One region of the Kitasatospora sp. UYEF31 genome, then DNA from elsewhere that is predicted to be linked to it. Evidence: riboswitches for the same ligand, from Rfam matches in the RefSeq annotation. Region 1 holds a riboswitch; the other holds the start of a gene.
What was found. A riboswitch is a leader RNA that binds a small molecule or an ion and turns the genes downstream of it on or off. The one in region 1 is predicted to bind thiamine pyrophosphate.

Region 1 (3,406 bases):
CAGCAGGGGCATGCCGGGGCCCTGGCGCACGGCCAGGAAGGCGCGCTCCTTCAGCAGCTGGCGCACCCGGGTGATCGGCACGCCGAACATCTCCGCGATGTCGGGCAGGTGCACCCACTTGGTGATCAGGGTCTGCAGACGCGTCTCAATGTCAATCTCGCTCTCACTCACAGGAGCAAGGGTGTCATGAGACGACCTCACACTTCGACCCGCCCGGGTCGACTTACCCGCCTACTGACTTGCCCGCCTACTGACTTGCCCGCTCGACGATCAGGCCCGCCCGACGATCAGGCCCGCCCGACGATCGCGTCCTTGACCGGCACCGCGGGGTCGGCGAACTTCACCGTGTCGACCCGGGCGCCCGAGTTGATGAGCCGGCGCCCCTGCGCGAGGTCGCGCGGGCGGGCGACGGTGAGCAGAGCGACCAGCGCGCCGTCGACCAGCCACCCGGCGGACCACTGCCCGTCCCCGGGGGTGCCGCGGAACAGCGGTTCGACACCTTCCGGATGGTGGCCGATGTACTGCACCATGCGGCCGAACTGCTCGGACCAGAAGTACGGCACCGGGTCGTAAGCGTCGTCCGCGCCGAGCAGGTTGGCCGCGACCGTGCGCGGGGCCTGGAGCGCGTTGTCCCAGTGTTCGACGTGCATGACCCGGTCGTAGCGGGCCGAGGCGAAGGACGCGCAGTCGCCGACGGCGTAGACACCGGGGAGAGAGGTGCGCAGCCGCGCGTCGGTGGTGATGAAGCCGCGCGCGTCGAGTGCGATCCCGGATCCGGCCAGCCAGGCGGTCTCCGGGCGGACGCCGATGCCGACGACGACGGCGTCAGCCGGCAGGCTGCGGCCGTGGGTGAGGTGGACGGCGCCCTGTTCCAGGCGGTCCACCCGGGTGTCGAGCAGGAGTTCGATTCCGGCTTCCGCGTACCACGGGGTGAAGCGTTCGCCGAGTTTTGTGCCCAGGGCGTTGGCGAGCGGTGCGCGCAACGCTTCGACGACGGTCGTGCGGCAGCCGAGCGTGGCCGCGGCGGTGGCGACTTCCGCCCCGATCCAGCCCGCGCCGACGATCACGACGCGCGCCCCGGGCACCAGCGCGGAGCGCAGTCGCCGGGAGTCCTCGATCGTCCGGATGACATGGACACCGGGCAGGTCCGCGGCACCGGGCAGGTTGATCACATGTGCGCCGGTCGCGATGACCAGGCCGTCGTACGGGACGACTCCCGCGTCGGTGTCGACTTCGCGGGCGCCGGGACGCAGTGCGGTGGCGGTGACGCCCAGTCGCAGGTCGACGCCGAGGGCGTCCCAGTCGACCTCGAAGGAGCTGTCGTCGCTCTTGCCGAGCAGGACGTCCTTGGACAGGGGGGGTCGGTCGTACGGACGGTGGGACTCCGCGCCGAGGAGGGTAATCCGCCCCGCGTACCCCTGGTCCCGCAAGGCCACCACGGTCTGCAGGCCGGCCATGCCGGCGCCTACGACAAGCACGTTTTCCATAGGGGGAACCCTATTCGGCGGCGATGCCCGACAAAGGCCTTGACTCTGTCAAATACCTCACAGTCCTCTATGCCGGGCTCCAAGCTCAGGCGTCATCCTCCCTCCCCCGGACTCCGTCCGGGAGGTGCCCCCTCCTTCGCTTCGCTCAGTCGCCTCGTGGTGGGTCCGCTTGGGCGTTCGCTGCGAAGTGGCTGTGGTTCACAGCTCACATCCGCCGTCTTTCCCTTAGGAGCCTCGCCCCTCGTGCGACCCGGGACAACGTGAGCAGTACGGTGGCCCTGTATCGCGGGAGCCCGGTGGACCGGGCTGAGAGAGGGGCTGGCCGCCCCTGACCGTCCGAACCTGATCCGGGTCATGCCGGCGAAGGGAGATCTCCTCAATCATGGTTTTTTCCACACCAGACGTCGTTGTGGTCGGCGGCGGGGTGATCGGCCTGGCCTCGGCCTGGCGGGCGCGCAGCCGGTACGGGCTCACCGTCACCGTGGTCGACCCCGCTCCCGGGCACGGCGCCTCGCACGTCGCGGCCGGGATGCTGGCCCCGGTCAGCGAGCTCGGGTACGGGGAACAGGCGCTGCTGCGACTCAACCTCGCCTCCGCCGGCCGCTACGCCGCGTTCGCCGCCGAGCTCGAAGCAGCGTCCGGCCTGCCGTCCGGCTACCGGGCCTGCGGGACCATGGCTGTCGCGGCCGATCCCGACGACCGGACGGCCCTCAGGGAACTACACGTCTTCCAGGAGCGGCTCGGCCTGGAGTCAACGTGGCTGACTGCTCGTGAGTGCCGCGGTCTGGAACCGATGCTCTCCCCGTCGGTGAGCGGCGGACTGCACATTCCGGGCGACCACCAGATCGACAACCGCCGCCTTGTCACCGCTCTCCTGTCCGCGTGCGAGCGCGCCGGAGTCACCTTCGTCCGCTGCGACGTTGTCGCCATAGTGACGGGAAACAACCGGGCGACGGGGGTGCGACTGGCCGGCGGCGGTGTCATCACCGCAGGTCAGGTACTGCTCGCCGCAGGTGCCTGGTCAGGCTCGGTGGGCGGGCTGCCGCCGGACGTGCTGCCACCGGTCCGGCCCGTCAAGGGCGAGATCCTGCGGCTGCGGATGGATCCCGCGCAGCCCCTGATCACCCACAACGTCCGCGGCCTCGTCCGGGGCGGGGCCGTGTACCTGGTCCCCCGTACGGACGGCGAACTGGTCGTCGGGGCCACCCGCTGCGAACTGGGCTTCGACACCGGGGTGACCGCCGGCGGGGTGTACGAACTGCTGCGCGACGCCCGCGCCCTGGTCCCCGGGATCACCGAACTGCCCCTGGTCGAGTCCGTCGCCGGGCTGCGTCCTGGAACACCGGACAACGCCCCGCTCATCGGTCCTTCCCGACTGCCCGGCCTGATCGTCGCGACCGGGCACTACCGGCACGGCGTCCTGCTCACCCCCGTCACGGCGGACGCGGTGGCCGAAATCCTCGCCACCGGCGATGTGCCCGCAGTGGTCCGCCCCTTCGGCCCTGGAAGGTTCACCCCGACCACTGCCGCAGTCCCGGAGGTCTCACCATGAAGAACCCGGCCAGCACCGTCGACGTGACGGTCAACGGCGAGCCGCACAGCCTCGCCCCGGGCACGACCGTCGCCGCGCTGGTCGCCGCGCTGGCGCCCGGCAACAAGGGGGTCGCCGTCGCGCTCAACGCCGAGGTCGTACCGCGCGGCGCCTGGCCGGTCACGGCTCCGGCGGCCGGCGACCTCATCGAGATCCTCACCGCCGTCCAGGGAGGCTGACCCATGACCATGACAACAAGTACTCAAGTCGACACTGCCACCGACCCGCTGGTCATCGCCGGACAGAAGTTCACCTCCCGGCTGATCACCGGGACCGGCGGAGCGCCGAATCTGGAGGTCCTCGAGCAGGCCCTCCTGGCCTCCGGCAC
Region 2 (3,406 bases), on a different contig from region 1:
TCAGTCAGCGGCCAGCGGCAGGTACACCCGGCCGCCCGCAGCCGCGAACTCGTCGGACTTCTCCTTCATACCCGCCGCGATCGCCTCCGCGGTCTCCAGGCCGTGCTCGGCGGCGTACACCCGGATGTCAGCCGAGATCCGCATCGAACAGAATTTCGGACCGCACATCGAGCAGAAGTGCGCCGTCTTCGCCGGGGCGGCCGGCAGCGTCGCGTCGTGGAACGCCCGCGCGGTATCCGGGTCGAGGGCCAGGTCGAACTGGTCCTGCCAGCGGAACTCGAACCTGGCGTCGGACAGGGCGTCGTCCCACTGCTGCGCGGTCGGGTGGCCCTTGGCGAGGTCCGCCGCGTGTGCGGCGATCTTGTACGCGATGACTCCGGCCTTGACGTCGTCGCGGTCGGGCAGACCCAGGTGCTCCTTGGGCGTGACGTAGCAGAGCATCGCGGTGCCCCACATCCCGATCATCGCCGCGCCGATGGCGCTGGTGATGTGGTCGTAGCCGGGCGCGATGTCCGTGGTCAGCGGGCCGAGCGTGTAGAACGGCGCCTGGTCGCAGATCTCCTGCTGGCGGTCGATGTTCTCTTTGATCTTGTGCATCGGAACGTGCCCGGGGCCTTCGATCATCACCTGCACGTCCATGCTCCGGGAGATCCGGCCGAGCTCGCCGAGGGTCTGGAGTTCCGCGAACTGCGCCTCGTCGTTGGCGTCGTGGATCGACCCGGGACGCAGGCCGTCGCCGAGCGAGTAGGTGATGTCGTACGCCCGGAGGATCTCCGTCAGTTCCTCGAACTTCGTGTAGAGGAAGTTCTCCTGATGGTGCGCCAGGCACCAAGCCGCCATGATCGAACCGCCGCGCGAGACGATGCCGGTCTTGCGCTTGGCGGTCATCGGAACGTACGCGAGGCGCACCCCCGCGTGCACAGTCATGTAGTCGACGCCCTGTTCGGCCTGCTCGATCACAGTGTCGCGGTAAAGCTCCCAGGTCAGCTCCTCGGGTGCCCCGTCAACCTTCTCCAACGCCTGGTAGAGCGGCACCGTACCGATCGGCACCGGAGAGTTGCGGATGATCCACTCGCGGGTGGTGTGGATGTCCTTGCCGGTCGACAAGTCCATCACGTTGTCAGCGCCCCAGCGGGTCGCCCACACCATCTTCTCCACCTCCTCCTCGATCGAGGAGGTCACGGCGGAGTTGCCGATGTTGGCGTTGATCTTCACCAGGAAGTCCTTGCCGATGATCATCGGCTCGATCTCCGGGTGGTTGATATTGGCCGGGATGACCGCCCGGCCTTCGGCAACAGCCGCACGTACGATCTCAGGGTCAAGACCCTCACGGATCGCCACGAACTCCATCTCGGTGGTGACCAAACCCCTTCGCGCGTAGGCGAGTTGGGTCACGGTCTGACCACTCGCAGCGCGCCGCGGCCGGATTCCCACGCCCGGGCCGTCGGGCGCGGTAAGCGCCGCGATCACGCCGTCGTACCGCTCAGTGTCCGCACGCTCGTCGATCCACCGCTCGCGCAGCGGCGGCAGGCCCTTCTTCACGTCGGGCGTGAAGTTCGGGTCGGTGTACGGGCCGGAAGTGTCGTACAGCCGCACCGAACTGTCGTCGGACAGGTGCACGGTCCGGACGGGAACGCGGATGTCCTCGCGCGAACCCTCGACGTAGCCCTTGTGGTGCGCGGGACTGATCGGCCCGATGCTGAGCGGCCGCACCGGGGCAGACTTCTGCTGATTGATCGTCATTGGAAAAGCTCCCTACGCCGGCATTACCCGGTCAGGTTCATGCGGTCGACGCAGACGTCAGCGCCCTCTCAGCCCGGTGTCCCGAGCTCCCGCGTGGTTCCAGAAGTACAACGGCAACAGCGTGGCACATCCCGGGCTGAGGAGACAGGGCGGGTACGGAACGCTCCGAGTGTGGGGCGCGTTCCACGTGAAACATCCAAGTCAGCGGCGTACGGGCCACCCTGCACAATGTCCGCATGACAGAGATGACGGGACTTCGCGGCAGAGTCACCGGCCGGATCGCACCAGGGCTGGTGGGCGAGGTCATGATCTCCGTGCGCGGCGGCAGCGAGGGCTTCTACGCGTACGCGGTGATCCCAGGAGAGGTCTTCGAAAACGGCATGCTTGTTGTAGTTGTGGAGCACCTGCCACCCAGGACGGTGTACGTGGCCGACGCCTTGGGCTGACCTTCCGATGAGGGACTTCCGTCTTCTTTCCTCAGTCAGGTAGCGAATCCGCCAAGCCCCTTGGCCGCAGGTCATCACGGGGGGCACAATCGCGATCACGCCGCCACGTCACGGACGCATCTGGTGCAGCCCTGCGGCGTACCACTAGGGGGACGGCCGATGACTATCGGCTTGATCGTCGGAGTATTTGTTGTACTCCTCCTGATCATCATCATTTTCAAACTCATGTGGCGGGTCGCCGAACCCAACGAGGCGTTGCTGATCTCCGGATCACGCAACCGCGCCGAAGGGGTCGTCGAGGGGATGGGTTTCCGGATCGTCACCGGTCGCGGCACCTTCGTGATCCCGGGCGTCCAAGCAGTCCGCAAGCTGTCACTCGACCTGAACGCCGCGGACCTCGCGGTGGACTGTGTCACCAAGCAGGGCATCCCGATCCATCTGCGCGGCATCGTGATCTTCAAAGTCGGCGACGACTTGGCCTCGATCGCCAACGCCGCCCGACGCTTCCTCGACCAGCAGAAGCACATGCCCGACCGGGTGCACAACGTCTTCGCCGGGCACCTGCGCTCGATCGTCGGCGGGCTGACCGTCGAAGAGCTGATCCGCGAGCGGGAGCGGCTCACCGAACAGACCCGGGCTTCCTGCGGCACCGAGATGGAGAAGCTCGGGCTAATCATCGACAGCCTGCAGATCCAGGAGATCCTGGACGCCACCGGCTACATCCAGAACCTGGCCGCACCGCACGCCGCAGCCGTACAGCGGGACGCCCGCATCGCCGCCGCCAACGCGGACCGGGACGCCACCGAAGCCGAGCAGGCAGCAGCCGGCCGCAAGGCCGAAGCCACCCGCAACAGCGAGATCCTGCAGGCCGGCTACCAGGCCGAACGGGACGAAGCCGCAGCCAAGGCCACCCAGGCCGGGCCGCTGTCTGAGGCCACCGCGCGCCAGCAGGTCATCGTGCAGCAGACGAAGGCCGCGACGCTTGAAGCCGAACGCCGCGAGCAGCAACTGCAAGCAGACGTCCGCAAACCAGCCGACGCCGAGGCCTACCGCCAGCGCACGCTGGCCCTGTCCGACGCCGACGCCTTCCGCCTGCGCGGACAGGCCGAAGCGGACGCCGCACAGGCCCGCGGCCTGGCCGAGGCGGAGTCGGTGAAGGCCAAGGGTCTCGCCGAGGCCGAGGCCATCAAGGCGCGCGCCTCCGCCCTGGCGGAGAA

Region 2: linked by a shared signal. The riboswitch ahead of thiC (phosphomethylpyrimidine synthase ThiC) and the one ahead of thiO (glycine oxidase ThiO) in region 1 are both predicted to bind thiamine pyrophosphate.

The regions. Positions count from the first base shown of each region.
Region 1 is NZ_JBXAWK010000050.1:26,198-29,603, reverse strand. Features, by position in the region: gene AC0Z36_RS22370 (Rv2175c family DNA-binding protein) at 1-171, opposite strand, end outside; gene AC0Z36_RS22365 (NAD(P)/FAD-dependent oxidoreductase) at 288-1,487, opposite strand; TPP riboswitch at 1,763-1,873, shown strand; gene thiO (glycine oxidase ThiO) at 1,870-3,039, shown strand; gene thiS (sulfur carrier protein ThiS) at 3,036-3,257, shown strand; gene AC0Z36_RS22350 (thiazole synthase) at 3,261-3,406, shown strand, end outside.
Region 2 is NZ_JBXAWK010000086.1:13,922-17,327, forward strand. Features, by position in the region: gene thiC (phosphomethylpyrimidine synthase ThiC) at 1-1,743, opposite strand; TPP riboswitch at 1,736-1,846, opposite strand; gene AC0Z36_RS27550 (hypothetical protein) at 1,989-2,189, shown strand; gene AC0Z36_RS27555 (flotillin family protein) at 2,349-3,406, shown strand, end outside.